DNA from 2 places in the Peribacillus sp. AS_2 genome. Region 2 is predicted to be linked to the other one. Evidence: riboswitches for the same ligand, from Rfam matches in the RefSeq annotation. Region 2 holds a riboswitch; the other holds the start of a gene.
The links. A riboswitch is a leader RNA that binds a small molecule or an ion and turns the genes downstream of it on or off. The one in region 2 is predicted to bind glycine.

Region 1: another riboswitch for glycine. It lies ahead of gcvT (glycine cleavage system aminomethyltransferase GcvT); the one in region 2 lies ahead of OTG27_RS13155 (amino acid permease).

Annotation. Positions count from the first base shown of each region.
Region 1 covers NZ_JAPTGA010000007.1:84,228-93,621, reverse strand. The annotation lists gene comGA (competence type IV pilus ATPase ComGA) at 67-1,152, shown strand; gene comGB (competence type IV pilus assembly protein ComGB) at 1,136-2,170, shown strand; gene comGC (competence type IV pilus major pilin ComGC) at 2,248-2,559, shown strand; gene comGD (competence type IV pilus minor pilin ComGD) at 2,567-3,010, shown strand; gene OTG27_RS14225 (hypothetical protein) at 2,997-3,335, shown strand; gene comGF (competence type IV pilus minor pilin ComGF) at 3,283-3,762, shown strand; gene comGG (competence type IV pilus minor pilin ComGG) at 3,755-4,141, shown strand; gene OTG27_RS14210 (YqzE family protein) at 4,257-4,442, shown strand; gene OTG27_RS14205 (YqhG family protein) at 4,486-5,283, opposite strand; gene OTG27_RS14200 (DEAD/DEAH box helicase) at 5,261-6,949, opposite strand; glycine riboswitch at 7,327-7,414, shown strand; glycine riboswitch at 7,418-7,501, shown strand; gene gcvT (glycine cleavage system aminomethyltransferase GcvT) at 7,642-8,748, shown strand; gene gcvPA (aminomethyl-transferring glycine dehydrogenase subunit GcvPA) at 8,766-9,394, shown strand, end outside.
Region 2 covers NZ_JAPTGA010000006.1:223,005-232,398, reverse strand. The annotation lists gene OTG27_RS13185 (LLM class flavin-dependent oxidoreductase) at 1-530, opposite strand, end outside; gene OTG27_RS13180 (LysR family transcriptional regulator) at 664-1,575, opposite strand; gene OTG27_RS13175 (hypothetical protein) at 1,982-2,146, shown strand; gene OTG27_RS13170 (FAD-binding oxidoreductase) at 2,298-3,647, opposite strand; gene OTG27_RS13165 (hypothetical protein) at 3,820-3,960, shown strand; gene OTG27_RS13160 (amino acid permease) at 4,019-5,407, opposite strand; glycine riboswitch at 5,914-5,992, shown strand; gene OTG27_RS13155 (amino acid permease) at 6,199-7,539, shown strand; gene OTG27_RS13150 (DUF3311 domain-containing protein) at 7,817-8,017, shown strand; gene OTG27_RS13145 (sodium:solute symporter family protein) at 8,014-9,394, shown strand, end outside.

The DNA of each region.
Region 1 (9,394 bases), on a different contig from region 2:
TTTTTATTCTGAAGCAGGAATTTGTCGTGGATTGTCGAATCAATAAAACAAGAAACATAGGAGGTGATGAATGAATTGATATCGATTGAAAAGACCGCAGAAAAAATACTAACCCGTGCCATCGTGGAATCGGCATCGGATATCCACATTTTTTTTCGCGGAGAGGGGCCTCACATCCAATTCAGGATAGACAATAAGCTTGTTCCCCAGGAAACATTATCATTCTTTGAAGCTGAAAGGCTGATCGCTCATTTGAAGTTCCTTGCCTCGATGGATATAGGGGAGAAAAGGAGGCCCCAGAGTGGTGCCATCACCATCAATTTGGCTAACCAGGTGGTCGGACTCCGCCTTTCCACTTTACCCACTGCCCATCTCGAAAGTTTGGTCATCCGCTTAATACCCCAACAGAATATTCTTCCTCTAGAACAGTTATCCTTATTTCCAAACACCGTTCAAAAATTGATTGCACTCCTGAAGCATTCCCATGGCATGCTCATATTTACCGGCCCGACCGGCAGTGGGAAAACCACGACACTATATTCCCTGCTTCACCACGCCCATGAGATGATCAATCGAAATATCATTACACTTGAAGATCCCATTGAAAATGTATCCGAAAAGGTATTGCAAGTCCAAATCAATGAAAAGGCGGGCATTACGTATTCAGTCGGCCTAAAAGCTGTTCTGAGGCATGACCCGGACGTGATCATGGTTGGGGAAGTCAGGGATGCAGAAACTGCCAAAATCGCAGTCCGTGCCGCATTAACCGGTCATTTGATACTAACGACCATGCATACGAGGGACGCCCAGGGCGCCATCTCCAGATTACTGGAATTTGGTGTCAGCTTACTTGAGGTTGAACAGACTTTGATTGGCGTGACAGCGCAGCGGCTGGTTGAATTGCGATGTCTTCCGTGTAAAGGGGACTGTGCTTTAGCATGCAAAATGACTGCAAGGAATAAAAGGGCAAGTGTATATGAATTGCTATATGGAAAAAGCCTGGCTGAAGTTCTCCGGATAATGGGAGATGAAAAAGAAATGGCAACGGTCAGCTACCGCCAATTAAAGGATGAAATCGGAAAAGCGGTTGCGATGGGCTATGTTGGATCTCAGGAATATGAACGGCTGGTCTACCATGAAACCAAAAAGTAAATGGAAGGTAAAAGAGCAGGCGGTCTTTATTTCGAAGCTAGGTGAATTATTGAATCATGGTTATCCTTTGGCGGAAGCTTTACATTTTCTTGAGTTTCAGGAATCAAAGAAGAAAGCGGAAGACTTCACTCAGGCTATAGCCGATTTAAGGAACGGCTACCCGTTGCACATGGTGCTGACCCATCTTAATTTTCATCCGCAGCTTGTAAGTTATATATTTTATGGAGAACAATATGGCGACCTGGAACGGGCGTTGAAAGAAGGAGGGCGATATTGGAAGAAAAGAATCGAGGATATGGATAAAGTAAAAAAGTTAATGGTGTATCCCGTATTCTTAGTCTTTTTTGTAAGTATCGTTTTTTATATTCTTCAGAGTGTTCTCCTTCCCCAATTCCAGACCATCTATTTCACGATGGATGTCGATCAGCATATTCTCTTAAGATTAATGTCAGCCTCCACGTTCATTCTTCCAGCACTACCCTTCTTATTACTCGGCTTGCTCCTATTCTTGTATGCACTCAAACGATTTTGGTTCAATGGATTATGCCCATTAAGACAGCGAAGGATTTTGATGGGAATTCCGATATTCGGGACGTTCATTAAATTATACGAAACCTATTTTTTTGCAAGCCAATTCAGTGGCTTGCTTTCCGGAGGACTATCGATTAACGATAGCATCAAATTATTCTCGTTAAATCAACAGCAGCCATTTTACCAAAAACTTTGCAATATCATCAAGGATGATCTGATCGAGGGCAGATCACTGGAAATGATTTTTCGGGAGCTCCCATATTTTGATGGGAATTTACCGGTGGTCGCTGCAAATGGTCAAAAATACGGCAGACTTGATGCCGAGTTACTTCATTACAGTCGTTTTATACTGGAGAAAATTGAAGAGAGAATGAATGCAATCTTGAAAATCATTCAGCCTCTAATGTTTTCACTGATAGGTCTTTTGATCGTGTCCATTTATTTGGCGGTTTTGCTGCCGATGTTCTCACTGCTCGAAGGTTTATAGGATTTCATTTTTGTATTCCGGAGGTGAAAATGCCCGAAGGTCATCTGGTATTCAGATGCTTTTAGGAGCATGATGATATGTTGAAGAAAGTGATGAATGAACGTGGTTTTACCCTAATAGAAATGCTTATTGTTTTACTGGTGATATCCATCCTTTTGATTATAACAATCCCCAATATCACGAAAAACCAATCCACAATCCAGTCTAAAGGATGTGAAGCTTTCGTTAAGATGGCCCAAGCACAGGTGCAGGCTTATGAAATCGATAATGCTAAACTGCCCGAAAGTATCGGTGAATTGGAAAGTCAAGGCTATCTCAAACAGACATCCTGCCCTAATGGGGATGAAATTAGTTTGGATAGTAAAGGAAAGATAACGGTCGTTGAGTAGGAGAGAAGTGAATATACGGCATTCCGATGGTGGGTATACACTATCTGAAACCCTTATTGTCCTCGCTATTTTTGTACTCCTAATTTCCATCGGTCCTAATCTATATCCCAGCTTCACTAAAGGAATGGAAAATAGGCTTTTTCTTTCACAATTTCATGAAGATCTTTTCTATGCTCAACAGTATGCCATCAGTCATAAGAGCTTGATTTACCTCCATATTGATAATACCGAAAAGATTTATACCGTTTCGTCTTATAAAGAGGGGATCGTTTTAGAGAGAAGCATACCAGAGGATATCCAGTTTTTAAGCGGCACTTTGGGGTTCAGCTTTCATTTTAATCAATATGGAAATGCATCCAAAGCCGGAACGATTATGATTGATACCTCAAAGGGAAAGTACAAGCTGGTCCTCAATATCGGTAAAGGGAGGTTCCGGATTGAGAAATTGTAAAGGGTACGTCTACCTTGAGCTGATGGCCGCATTTTCTATTTGTATATTACTGGCCCTTGCCATTTTACCAATTCTTGAAGAGGTATTGACGCAGCGGAAAGATATTCCCGTAAAGACCGAAGCCCACCATTTATTATATGAAAGATTGACGGCGTTCATGGATGGGGAGATTCAAGCAGTTGGTCAGGAAATCATTTACAAAAAAAGAAGCTTTGAATTGTTTTGGAGGGACCATGGGGATTTCCCGGGAATGATTGAAGGGTGTGTACGCTATGAACATGAAACGGGTAATTGGGAATCCATTTGTGACGCTGCGAAAAAATGATGGCTTTACGATGATCGAATTGCTTTTTTCTTTATTGATTTTAATGACGACGTCGCTTTTTGTTCTGCAGCTCTTCTCGATCATTCACACCCAGATGAGGTCCGTTGATAAATTGCATCCTAAGGAGTGGGAGGTCTTTACCATGCAAGTGAAGCAGGAGGTCCGGAGTTCCAAAGCACAAGATGTAATGGGAAATAAATTATATTTGCTTTCAGGTGAACAATTAGCATCGCTGGAACAATATGAAGATAAGGTCCGAAGACGAGTGGATGGTATGGGGCATGAGGTCATCTTGCAGAACATTTCGGAATTCCAGGTCAATAAGGATGGCAGTGTCATTGTTATAAATATAACGGATAAAGCAGGGACTACTTTCAGTCGAAGATTTCATCCTTTCTTTAGGAATGATACGAAAATTGATGAATAATCAAAAAGGAGTCGTTTTCCCGATGGTCATGATTGTGGCGAGTGTTTTCATCATGTTCACGATACTAATGATCGACCAGTTTATCATTGATAAAAAGTTTTATAAAGAAGTGGAAGAGTCGCTTGTGGCCGACCATCTTGTCCATCTAGCCATCAAGGATGTGACGGCAGAGTGGGGCGAAGAGATTCCGGAAATCATCCAGGGGGAAATATCATATCCCAATGGTGCGGTGCGATATTCCTTAATGAAGCAAGAAGGTCCTTACGTCTATATCGAGTTTTCTTCCAAAACTAAAAATGATCGAGAGGGCAGGGTCATCATTCAATACGATAAAGAAGCGGGGGAAGTGAAAGAATGGTTGGAGAAGCAAGCTGTGTAATAGCAAAATCAACACCATTTTATTAGGGAACGCGACAGGTTTACGGTGAAGGGAGCAAGGAAAGGATTAAAAAAAGCCTAAACCGGACATACTTTGCGTAGGGTGATGATTTTATATGTCTACAAACGCTTATATTAAATATCTGACGCAGCAGCTTGTCGAGTATTTCAATCTGACGAAAAAAGAACGAAAAGAAAAACGCCTTCACAGAAAAGAGGATAAAAACCAGGGTATGTCACATTGGTTTGGCATTGTCCCTTTTGCTTTGTCGATGTTTATAAGGAAAACGATCAAAAAGTAAAACAGATGTCCTGAACTTGGACATCTGTTTTTTTGTTCTTAACTTATCCCAACGCCCTATCTGAAAGGTAAAATACTCCTCCGTTGATGATGGATATTCTGATGTTGGGTTCATATTGAGCTTTTAGTGCTTCTTTTTCGGTATAATAGCTTTCACTTTTTTCGTCCATATCCTTGTAAAAATGCTCCAATAAATTCAAGTCATTCTGCCAGCGCAGCATTGCTTCCTCCGCCCAGGAATGGTCATCATCCTCGAAACTGGTTCTGATGTATGTATCAAGTCTTGCCAATCCACTCTTGGGCATGATCAGAGGTGAAAGCGTAAAGGAGTAATCCGGTATTTTCGGGGTGACGTTAATCGGTAAAACCCGATGGTGAAACCCTTCCATTATTTCACCCGAGATTAAATTCAGTCCGATTGACATGAAAGTATCTTTTTTGCGGTCGCATTGATAGGATATTTTCACATTCAGGGTCAGCCAAGGAAACAAAGGATTATTTCTGCCTTTTGATGGAGGCGTATTCTCAAAAAGTCTAGTATACCCAGCCAGCTTTTTGGTTGATTGAATAATCTGGTGAAGACGAGGGGAGCCAAAATGAATCATTTCTCCCTTTAAATCGGATGGAGCTTGTTCTGGATCGGTAATGAAAGTGATTTGTGCCGGGTTCGGAACACCTCCTGTTTTTTCTAGATAATGCCAATAAAAGGGTCTGTTCATTAATTCTTTATCCATCTCAATCGTCAATTGCACAGTAAGGTGGGTTGGTGCATTATCCAGTATTTCACAATCATTGGCTTTAAAGAAAGTGATTAAAAAATCATGAATTTCCCGTTGCTGCATGAACCTCACCTTCCTTCATTGATTGAGCGAATTGGATCAACGATGAAAAATTATCCATCTTGACTTTCATTTCGCCTTCGGTTTTGGACTCGCCGACCACATCAATTAAATATTCTTCAATGTTGTTAATATCCAGTTTGGTTAAAATATCATCCAATTCACCGATTACTTTTTCAAATAAATTTATTTTTTCGTATAGTAACTTCAGTATATGTTCTTCAACTGTATTTTTCGTGGCAAAGTTATAAATCATCACATCTTCTTCCTGACCAAGGCGGTGAATCCTTCCAATTCTCTGTTCAAGCCTCATTGGGTTCCAGGGCAGGTCAAAATTAATCAAGTGATGGCAAAACTGAAGGTTTATCCCTTCCCCGCCAGCTTCTGTTGCGATTAATACCTGAATATTCTTTTGGAATAATTCACGCATCCAGTCTTTCTTTCCGCGCTTAAAACCGCCTCGGAAAGGAACAGAAGAAATTCCATTCTGCTGTAGGTACCATTGGAGATATAGTTGAGTCGCCCTATATTCCGTAAAGATAATCACTTTGTCATCAATTTTCTTGATCAGTTCCAAAGCTTTTTCAGCCTTTGAGTTCTGGACCGTTTCATTCACTTTAGTAAATAAATCATCAAGCTTTGCCAAAAAATCAGGGGAAGGCTGATCGTATTTATCTCTCATATTCTTTAATGTATAAAAGACAGCCTCTCTGCTGCTGCATGCTTCCCTTTGGAGAGTGAGAGCCGAAAAGGCGCTTCCTTTTGATCCATCCGAAATTGGCTTGAATTTGGAAACAGCATCATACAATGCTTGTTCCGTTGGAGAAAATTCAATGGTGATGGTTTCTACATGCCGTTTTGTCCATTCAATGCCAGTATCGGCCCGCCGGTTTCGAATCATGACAGTGTTGACCAGTTCCTTTAGGTGTTCATCTTCAATGATGTTCCGGCCCTTCCCTTTATACTTTTCCGAAAAGAGCGAAGCATTTCCCAAGTGGCCCGGTTTCAATAACGAAACGAGGTGGAATATCTCCTCGACTTTATTTTGAATCGGAGTGGCTGTCAGGAGTAAACAAAATTTCTTTTTCAGATTTTGGACGAATTCATAGTTCTTCGTCTTATTATTTTTAAGTTTATGAGCTTCATCAATAATGATGAAGTCATATTCCTGAGTAAAGATGATATCTCGATGTGGAGCGCGTTTCGCTGTATCAATGGATGAAATGACCACATCACAGGAGTCCCAGACATAACTTTTTCTCTGAACGACTGCCGGAATATGAAACTTGGTATTCAATTCAAATGCCCATTGTGTGACAAGGGAAGCCGGAACAAGGATCAATACTTTTTTTACAAGGCCCCTAATCATATACTCTTTTAGGATCAAGCCTGCTTCAATTGTTTTTCCCAGCCCTACCTCATCAGCCAAAATGGCTTTTCCATTCATCTTTTCCACTACTTGCTTCGCCGCTTCCAATTGATGGGGAAGCGGGGTTAGCTGAGGAAGGTGCTTGGGCGCCTGTAAACCTTCAAAATCAGGGATGATAAGGTTTTCCTCCATTTGAACCGCCAACTTATAAAGCTCCCAATTTCCCCATGGACCGTCATTTTCCATCTTTTGCAGAAACTCGTCATTCCATTCAGAATTGAAGGATATATTGATTTTCATAGAAATAACTCCCTCTTAAATCATAATTTCCTTAATATAAGGTCAAAACCCGAACATTTCATATGTGAAGTAAGAAAAATATTTCTTTTTCAAAAAATATTGCAGAGATAAGTTTCTTAGGGTAGGATATAAGTATATTTAGAAAATTCCAATTTCCAAACGCTGCAAAGAATGTTTGTACATCGATTTTGCAGTTCGCGTTTTCTTAGTATGGGCTATAGGCTCCTAATTTATCCAAGATTACTGAAGGAGATCAGTCAAACGGTTTCTGAAGTTTTAGGAGAATTGGCAGAGAATGCATTCCATTTATGCTCAAAGGTTTTACCGATGCTTGGGGCTTATTGGCTTCCTATCAATGGTAGACCATTTATATGCGGGTGAAGATAAGGGGAGAGACTACGGATGTAGCGCCGAAGGAGCAAACTTAGCAGTGAATCTCTCAGGCAAAAGAACTCTTATTGGACGCAACTCTGGAGAGCGTCGCCCGTTATGGGACGGCCACCAAAGGGGAAAACCTATTACATAGGTAAACTTTCAGGTTTCAGGACAGAGAAAAAGCTCAAACGGGCTTTCTCTGTCCTTTTTTGTGCTTTTTTCACATCATGAATCAGCTTGTATCTGATGAGTAATGACAAGAAGCTTTTGATAATGAAGCCAATTAATTTTTAAAAAAATCTGAAGGGGGTCATTTTTTGACCAATTTAAAAAGAACACCACTATTTGAGGTTTATCGTGAATACGGAGGTAAAACGATTGATTTTGGCGGCTGGGAACTTCCTGTCCAATTTTCGGGTATAAAGGATGAACATGAAGCCGTTCGGACAAAAGCGGGGTTATTTGATGTTTCCCATATGGGGGAAGTCGATGTTAAGGGGCCTGGGAGCCTTTCCTTTTTACAGAAGATGCTGACCAATGATATATCAAAGCTGCAACAGGGCGGGGCCCAATATACCGCCATGTGTTATGAAAACGGAGGCACGGTTGATGATCTTATCGTGTATAAAAGGGCTGAGGACGACTATCTGCTCGTGGTCAACGCAGCGAATACAGAAAAAGATTTCAATTGGCTGCAAGCTAATTTAACGGAAGATGCCCAAATTACGAATGTATCAAGTGACTATACACAGCTGGCACTTCAAGGACCAGCTGCAGAAAAGATATTACAAAAACTATCGGGAAGTACTGACTTAAGTGAAATTGGATTTTTCAGGTTCAAGGATAATGTCATGATTAACGGTATCTCCACGCTGGTATCCCGTACTGGATACACTGGTGAAGATGGTTTTGAAATATATAGCGACAGTAAAAATGGCCCTGCCCTTTGGAAGGCGATTATGGATGCCGGTAAGGAAGAGGGGGTTCAGCCGATTGGTTTAGGTGCTCGTGATACCCTGCGTTTTGAAGCGAAACTGCCGCTGTATGGGCAGGAGCTTTCAGCTGACATCACCCCGATAGAAGCCGGGATTGGTTTTGCAGTAAAAGTGGATAAGGAAGTTGATTTTTTCGGGAAAGCCGTTCTTGCTGAGCAAAAGGAGAAAGGGGCTCCCCGCAAGCTTGTGGGAATTGAAATGATTGACCGTGGCATTCCACGTCATGGGTATAAGGTCTACAGCGGTGATGAAGTCATTGGCGAGGTCACGACTGGTACCCAATCGCCAACATTGAAGAAAAACGTTGGATTGGTACTTATCGATAAGGAATTTTCGGTGCTGGATGCGGAAGTCGAAGTGGAAATCCGTTCCAAACGTTTGAAAGCCGTTATAATACAAACACCTTTTTATAAAAAACCACGTAAATAGAGGGGAATGGTCATTAGATGAAACATCGTTATTTACCCATGACAGAGCAAGATAAACAAGAAATGCTGGAAGCGATAGGGGTATCCACTGCTGAAGAACTTTTCAATGATATCCCTGAAAGCGTTCGTTTTCAAGGAGAATACGATATCAAGCCTGCTAAATCTGAACCTGCATTAATGAAAGAATTATCAAGGCTTGCTGCAAAGAATGCGGACCTTAAAAATTATGCTTCCTTCCTTGGTGCGGGTGTCTATGACCATTACGCGCCGGTCATCGTCGATCATGTTCTTTCCCGTTCTGAGTTTTATACGGCGTATACACCGTATCAACCTGAAATTTCACAGGGCGAACTTCAAGCAATCTTTGAATATCAAACGATGATATGTGAATTGACGGGCATGGATGTGGCTAACTCCTCCATGTATGACGGCGGGACGGCGCTGGCTGAAGCAGCGATGCTTGCTTCAGGACAGACAAGGCGGAAGAAGATTCTCATTTCAGGAACCGTTCATCCTGAATCAAGAGAAGTTGTGAAGACATATGCAAAAGGGCAACGCGTGGAAGTGATCGAAATTCCTCATAAAGACGGTGTGACGGACTTAGCTGCTTTAAGGGAATTGGCGAATGATGACATTGCAGGAGTGAT
Region 2 (9,394 bases):
CTATCAGCACTTGCACCAAGCAGAAACATCTTAGGCTTTTCGGAAGGTAGCGGTGTCGCTTGAATGCCTGCAAGCGGGTGAGTTTCATTAACTGAATTCTCAATTATTTCTTGCAGGAAAGATAACCGCTCTTCGAAATCTTTTCCATCATTCACAGTTCCAAACTGTAGCGCCTTCGTTGATAAGGGGAGCCCACCTGGTGCCTTTCCGATGCCAAGATCTACCCGGCCTGGCGAAAGATTCGATAATACGTGAAAGTTTTCCGCCACTTTATATGGACTATAATGCTGAAGCATAACACCTCCGGACCCTACCCGAATCGATTTTGTCTGGGCTAATAAATAAGAAATCAATACTTCCGGGGAGGACCCCGCCAGCTGTTCGGCATGATGATGTTCGGATACCCAGAAACGGGTATAACCCCACTCTTCTGCATGTCTAGCCAGGTAAATGGTTTGCTGCAGTGCATCAAATGCTGAAGCTCCTGGAAATATCGGGCTCTGGTCTAAAATGCCAAGCTTATAACTCATATTCTCTCCTCCGATTTAATTCAAAGTTCACTTATGCGAATAATTATATTTTGACATATCCTATCACCTAAAACATGTTAATGGCAATGGTTTTACTAATAGAAAAAAATATTGTATTGATAGAAAATATCTATCAATTAGATTGTATCTGTAATTGCTGATGGGTTTTCTCAAATTTCTGAATTGATAAAAGAATGTCTTTCCATAATAAAGGGGATTCCATCCCGTGATTTAAATGCGTCAGATAGATGTGCTGCTTTATCTTGATTAAATGTGACACATCCACTTCAATCAAAGTTCCCTGTTCTAACTCTTTTTTAATACATAAGTACGGTAAAAATCCGATACAGCTTCTGCTAAGAATTAGCGACTTCGCCACTTCCAGGTGATCAACCTGAAAATCAATGCGCGGCTCTACATTCGATACTTCAAAAATTTTATGAACGTGGTTCCAGTCAAGCGCACCACACTCAAAAAATACCAACGGCTCCATTGCTAATTCCTGTACTGTTAGCCCAGTTCGAAGTTGAAATGGATGTCCTGGATACACGACTAAACGAATTGAATTATCAAGGGTTTTGTAATTTTGCAGACCACTATGTGTAACATCCTTCATAAAGGCTATATCAACCTGTTTCTGAAGCAATTTTTCCATTAATGCATCATTTGTTGCTGAAATGAATTTAAAGCGTAAATTTGGGTTTTCCTTTTTCCATAGAGGAAGAGCAAATGGAATAAAGTATTGCGATGTAATGATATTAGCCCCTATCGTTATTTCCTCCAGTTCGCTTCCTGTCTTCAACTGCTTTTTCCCCTGGTGAAAGGTACGAATAATTTGATCCGCAAATGGAATGAAGGCTTTCCCTTTTTCGGTTAAAATAATCCCTCTTCCCTGCCTCTCAAATAGTACTGAATCGAGTTCACTCTCAAGCGTCTTAATTCTTGCCGAAACCGTTGGCTGTGATAAAAACATCGCCTCTGCGGCTTTATGAAAACTATTAAGGTGAACAACATACATAAACGCTTCAATATGATCAATATTCATTTAGCCAACTCCTTTTTCCAAAATGAACGCAAAAAGCTCCTGTTCGCTTATCGCGTTCAGGAGCTTTCGGTTATCCAATCAGCTCATCCTCTTATAATAATTCTTTCTCCGATTTTAATCTGATAAAACCAATAAGTAAAGTATAATTTAATTAACTTAACAAAGAATCATTCAAGGGACGCAATCTATTATGCAGATGAAAATTTAAGGATTCTAAGTAAATAAAACGAATAATCCCATTCTCTCTCTGCCCGCTTTTCAGCCCTGAGTGTGTATCTTTTTTTAAAATTTGGATTGAACTTTTCCAAGCTGTCCATCCTGTCAACGTTATATTTTTTTCTCCTTATAAAATAGAAAAGAACGGTCATCCTAATGGAGCAATAATGACATAAGGAGAGGAAACTACATGCCTCAACAACAAATTGATATCAATCAATTAAATCAAGCAAACGTTACTCTTACGCAACTTTACTTTCACAAGCAATTGAAAAATCTTCCTCTGATCCAACTTTGGTACAAGAAGCCATCAAACAAACTGCTCAAGAAATTGCCCAAGCCCAATCTTCCGTAAATCAGGTTTACAATACAGTACAAGCTCAGCAAGCGGAATGATTCTGGGGATTATCTCGATTAATTGATTCAAAACAAGAATAAAGAGGCCTATATCCAAATTCAGGAATAGGCCTTTATATAACGAATGTATTTGGTGAAGCCAAGCTTTTTCAACCCCACTTATTTAATGGCGGTATGCTTTGTGGGAACTTAAACGCATTGTATGGATCATACCTCGTTTTCACTTCCCTAAGCCGTTTGAAATTTTCTCCATAATACGCAGTTGGCCAATCTTTGATTAGAGTATCCGGCCAATTCACATAGTCACCGGTAGTAAATGGTGACAAGGCATGCTTCAGGTCCTTGATCCAACGAATGTTTAGCCGCTCTTCTTCTGGATTGGTCCATGTAGCCTGATACTCCTGGGCGATGATGGCATCCCGATAATAAAAAGCTGTCTCCTTTGGATCTTTAAGGCCCGCCACTCCTCCTAGGGATTGGTGCCAAATGGCTGCATTTTCATTTGGAGCATTTCCTAAAAAATGTTTCATAGTTGCGATTGCTTGCTGTGGAAAAGTTTTTTCAATGAAAGATCCTGACCTCTTTCGATGCGCCGGTTGATTTCCAGCTGGATAATCAAAGAATCTTACGGCTTCAATGTATGGGACTTCCTTTATCATGACATTTATTGGTGAACCGGTTTTTGTCAAAGGCTTTAATAGCTGCTTCAATCTATGTGACGTTCCCACAAATTCACCTTTAGCAAAAATTTCGTTTGCTTCCTTTGCCTTGAATTCTATTTCTGAAGTTAAGCCTTCATCAGCTTGAGTGGCCCAATCCTGCCAGGCTTCAAACACCGCTTCGAAATCTTCCCACTCCCATGTGACGGAGAAAACGGAAACCCTTGATACGGGGGTTACCCTGAAAGTAAGAGAAGTGACTATGCCAAAGTTTCCCCCTCCTCCCCCGCAGCATGCCCAAAATAAATCACTATTGATTTTCCTATTCGCTTTAATGAGTTTGGCTCCCCTCTTTCCACAAGCCCTTACCATTTCTATTTCAAGTAGATTGTCACAAGTAAGTCCAAAGCGCCTCGTTAACATACCTATTCCACCGCCAAGCGTAAGACCTACAACACCAACACTGCTTTCGGTCCCTGCCGGAATCGTCGTGCCATAGTTCCATAACGTATTATATACTCGCCCTAAATCAGCTCCGGCTTCAATTTTTGCGATCATTTTTTCTCGATTGACCTTGATATTGTACATTTCACTAATATCAATGACTAGACCGCCATTCACTAATGAAAAATTTTCATAACTATGCCTGCCGCTCCTAACCCGGAAAGGTGCATGATTTTCCCGGGCCCACTTCAATGAATTCAACACATCATCGGAATTTTGACAAAACACAATGACCTTTGGGAATTTAGAAAAACTTAAGTTATTATTTATCCTGGCACGCTCATACTCAGCATCATTAGGTGTAACGATACGACCGGTAAGCTTTGTTCTTTCCAAAAGATAACCCCTTCCTCGGGTAAATATGTAACATCCTATGAAAAAAACTGGCATGAAGATACAGTCCGCTTGCTGTCCCTCCCTTGTTACGAGGTCAAATTAGCTACACTCGTGAGTTTCGCTGTTTTACTCGTTAAATCAACGTCTTCTCGTGAGTTTCGCTGTTTTACTCGTGAATTCAACAACTTCTCGTGAATTTCGCTATTTTACTCGTGAATTCGACGACTTTACTCGTGAATTTCGCTATTTTACTCGTGAATTCGACGACTTTACTCGTGAGTTTCGCTGTCTTACTCGTGAATTCCACAATTGATCTACAAGGAAAAAAAAGGCCCTTCTCGAATTAGAGAAGGGCTTTTTACTAGAATTTCTTATCCTGAAATCTCATCATCGGATTTAACATCCAATGGTGTTCGTTTATCCATTTTCAGCATGTAATAACTTGCTATTACCAAGGCTAGGAAAACGATCCCGACAACCAAGGAAATCCTTGTACTAGGATTGATCCACATACCTACCAGCACCATCAGTAAAAAGGCTATTGTCGCATAGTTACTGTAAGGGGCCAACGGCATTTTGAACGGATGTTTCTCCATTTTAGCGGCATTTACCTTTCTGAATTTAAGCTCACTGATCAGTAAGACAAACCATGGAATCATCCCAGGCAAAACACTCGCACTGTACACATAAAGGAATACTTGCGGCGGTGCAAGGTAATTCAGGATAACTCCGATGCCCAATCCTAATAGTACAGCGATCGTGCAATATGCCGGAACTCCATTTTTAGATACTTTAGCAAAGACTTTCGGAGCTTGGCCATTCAATGCCAGTGTGTAAAGCATACGACCTGCACTGAAAATCCCACTGTTGCATCCAGACATCGCCGCAGTGATGACCACAAAATTAATGATGCCTGCCGCTGCAGTGATACCTATTTTGGCAAAGGTCGAAACAAACGGACTGCCTAAGTCATCCAGTTGATCCCAAGGGAATACAGTCACGATGACGAAAATGGCACCAATGTAGAAAATTAAAATGCGCCATATAATTGATTGAATCGCTTTTGTTACGGTCTTCGTTGGGTCTTTCGCTTCCCCTGCTGTGATGCCGATAAGCTCAACGCCTTGATAGGAAGCCACGACAAGTGAAAGCGCAAAGAAGAATCCTGTCCAGCCTCCCGTAAAGAAGCCGCCATTTTCCCAAAGATTCGATAATCCAATCGCATCCCCGCCATTCCCTATTCCAAAGAAGATAAGGCCCAGGCCGGCAACGATCATCAATATAATCGTTATGATTTTTATAAGTGCAAACCAGAATTCAAATTCCCCGAAGGATTTAACGGAAATGAGGTTGGCCGCTCCCAAGATGATCATGGCGACCACACCTGGTATCCAGGCCGGTAACTCCGGGAACCAATATTGCATATACAAGCCAACCGCAATGATTTCAGACATTCCGACGATTACCCATTGAAACCAATTGCTCCAAGCAGTCATATAACCTGCCAAAGGATGTATATAGCTGCTCGCAAAGGTTGCAAAAGAACCTGTAGTCGGTTCTAAATAAAGCATCTCACCCATGGAACGCATGATGAAAAATATAAAAATACCTGCAATGGCATAAGCAAGCATTACAGAGGGCCCGGTCCATTTGATCGTGCTCGCAGATCCCATGAATAAGCCGACTCCGATGGTTCCGCCCAAAGCTATCATTTGAATGTGACGTGCTTCCAGCCCTCTCTTTAATTCCTTGTTCGACATGATTAACTCCTCCAGATGCAATATCGGTAATGCTTTTCTATCCTTACCACGAACTTATTAATTATTGCAGTTAGAAATGCTCTATCGAAAAAATACCAATAACACTTCATTTATGTTTTCTTATCTTATAATAGTAAATATTCTGTAAAAATACAATTGTATTTTTGAAATAAACAGTTGCCAATAATATCTTGTTGATTTTTCTAATCTGAAAATATCATTTTAAAAAAATGATGTTCAGTATTTTATTATAGTGATCGTTCATAATGAGTAGAAAACAATCACTTCTGCTTAGACCTTAAGTTAAATACAGACCACTATTAAACTACAGATAATGCCTGTTTCATTTCAAAAAATTTGTTGACCTACCGAAAAATAGATGATAGAATTCCAATATTATTTTATAAGCATAATGAATGATCAAGCAGTGGAAAATCATCACTGGCTGACATTTCTTCACAACCGCATACAAGCAAGCGATGAATGCTATGGATGACACTATAGCAGGAGCAGCTTCTGGAGAGACTGTACAAGATGCAGCGCCGAAGGATTCACAATCTCAGGCAAAAGGACAGAAGAGTAACGAATGATATATTGTTATTCTGAACCCTTTAAGAGATTGGTATTATCCAATCTCTTTTTTTATTGTCCATTTTGTGGTTGGACTAAAAACAACAACTTTAAAACCAATGGGAAAGGCAAGCTGGACGAAAAAATTACGTCCCTCTCTCCAAGACCATGCAGGTAAACTCATTCACTACCAAGACTATAAAAAGACGGGGGCGTAAGAATTGGCAAAACAAGAATTAAAAAGAGATTTAAAAAATAGACATGTACAACTGATCGCAATAGGGGGAACCATTGGCACCGGTTTATTTTTAGGTTCCGGAAAAGCCATACAATTAGCAGGTCCTTCCATATTATTCTCTTATATGATAATAGGGATTGCCTTGTTTTTTGTGATGAGGGCCCTGGGGGAATTGCTTTTATCCAATGCAGGGTACACATCATTCACTGAATTCGCAACTGAATATGTCGGTCCATGGGCCGGCTTCGTGACCGGTTGGACATATTGGTTTTGTTGGATCATGACCGCAATGGCCGATATCATAGCTGTCGGTGTTTATATGCAATATTGGTTTGATGTCCCTCAATGGATTCCGGCTCTGCTTTGTCTGGTCATTCTGTTAGGATTGAACCTATTGACCGTTAAGATCTTTGGCGAATTGGAATTCTGGTTTGCCATCATTAAAGTAATCACGATCATCGCCTTGATCATCGTAGGAATTTTCCTTCTGATCCTCGGCTTCAATACCAATACCGGAACGGTTTCCCTAACGAACCTTTGGAATCATGGCGGCATGTTCCCCAATGGCATTTCCGGATTCCTGTTATCTTTACAGTTGGTCGTCTTCTCATTTGTCGGTGTCGAATTGGTCGGGGTTTCTGCAGCAGAAACGGCGAACCCGCGAAAGAACATTCCATCTGCCATCAATAAAATCCCTGTCCGGATTTTGCTTTTCTACGTTGGTGCACTATTCGTCATTCTCTGCGTCAACCCATGGACACAACTGGATGCCACAAGCAGTCCATTTGTAGAGGTCTTTGCGTTAATCGGCATTCCAGTCGCTGCAGGGATCATCAACTTCGTCGTTTTGACCTCCGCTGCTTCTGCATGCAACAGCGGTTTATTTTCAACGAGCCGAATACTTTATACGTTAAGCAGGAATGGTGAAGCCCCAGCTAAGCTGGAAAAATTAAATAAACAGGCTGTTCCGAGCAATGCCTTATTCACATCCACAATCGTTGTATCAATAGGGGCATTATTAAGCAAGCTGATACCGGAACAGGCATTTACTGTCGTGACCACCATCAGTGCCATCTGTTTCATATGGGTATGGAGCATTATCTTGATCTCCCATATCAAATATTCGAAAACAAGGCCTGACCTAAGAGCCAAATCGACTTTCAAGGCTCCTTTTACACCTTTTGTCAATTACGTCATTTTAGGCTTATTCCTGTTCATCCTTATTGTTATGCTATTCGCTGAAGCTACACGGCTATCATTGCTCTTGACCCCAATCTGGTTCATCCTCTTGGTGATACTATATAATTATCGAAAAAAAAGATAGCTAAAGGAAATAAAGCCTTGAACTCAATATGAATTCAAGGCTTTATCTGCATATGAACATATTAGGCCTTCGGCTTTCTGCACACTTTTGCTAAAATATATCAGGCAACTGCATTAAATTTTATATCAAAATAGTGTAAGCTAATATATACTATCGGACCTTTTCCGTCATGTATGAATTTTCCATCCGGTTTGGTTCACCCATCCATCAGTGGCATTGAAGAATGAACCCCCATTGGTGGGCGTTTCACTTTATTTAAAACGGAGGGGGTTTTTTAATGAAGATTATATATATTCTTACACTAGTTCCTTTTATAGGCATACTGGGATTTCTACCTTTTGTTAATAAAATAGAACCATATGTATTAGGGATGCCTTTCAATATGTTCTGGATGGCTATGTGGGTGGTCCTTACCTCTGCCATACTCGGCATCATGTATAAGCTGGATCCCAGGAATCGGGAAGGTGACCAGGAATGAATATTGCTCTCTTAATCATTTTAGCATTTTTACTTCTATCGATATTTTTAGGAATACGCTCTTCAAAAGGAAAAGATATGGACTTGGAACAATGGACGGTGGGCGGACGCGGTTTTGGTGCGATATTCGTCTTTCTGCTGATGGCTGGGGAAATCTATACGACCTTCTCCTTCCTTGGCGGCAGCGGCTGGGCTTATGGCAAGGGCGCACCCGCTCTATATGTTCTAATTTACATTACTTTGTCTTACGTATTATCCTATTGGCTCCTGCCGGAAATATGGAGATATGCCAAAGAAAATAAACTGATGTCTCAATCCGATTTCTTTGTAAGCAAATATAAGAGTCCCAGTTTAGGAATTTTGGCTGCACTTGTCGGTGTGGTGTCGATGATCCCAGTGATCGTCGTGCAGCTGAAAGGATTGGGGATCATTGTCTCAGAAGCATCTTATGGTGCCATCTCAATGTCTGAGGCAGTTTGGATGGGGGCGATCAGCCTTACCATTTATGTGATGATCTCCGGTATCCACGGTTCAGTTTGGACCGCGGTCATTAAAGATATCATGATGGTCGCCATAATAGGATTTTTGGGGATTTATCTGCCGATACATTACTTTGGGGGATTTCAGCCGATGTTTGAAGCGGTTGATGCCGCCAAGCCTGATTTTCTAAAGTTCCCTGATCAGGGGCTTAGCGTATCATGGTTCATCTCCACGGTAATATTGCTCGTATTCGGTTTCTATATGTGGCCGCAAGTTTTCAGCGCTGTTTATTCAGCACGCAGCGGCAAGGTATTTCGAAAGAACGCCATCATCAGTCCTTTATATACACTCATGCTGTTATTCGTCTTTTTCGTTGGGTTTACAGCTATATTGAAAGTGCCCGGACTCGTTGGTGCAGATGCGGACCTCTCATTGCTGCGCCTTTCGATCGAGACCTTTGATCCATGGTTTATAGGCATAATCGGCGGCGCTGGATTGTTGACCGCATTGGTGCCGGGATCCATGCTTTTGATGAGCGTCGCTACACTGCTCGCGAAAAACGTTTATAAGGAATTTGCACCTGACGTATCCGATCGCCATATTGTACGATTGGCAAAGTTCCTTGTGCCAATCATTGCCCTTATAGCCGTTTACTTCACCTTAAACGGCGGCGAAACGATGTCGGCATTAATTCTTATGGGATACAGTCTCATCACACAGCTCTTCCCATCCCTTCTCTTTAGTCTGAAAAGGAATAATCCGATCAATAAATTTGGCGCAATCGCCGGCATCATTACCGGATTGGCCATCGTAATCTGCATTACACTCAGTCAATCGACAATAGGGACCTTGTTTCCATCCTTGCCGCAAGCAGCAAAAGATTTGAATGTGGGAATCA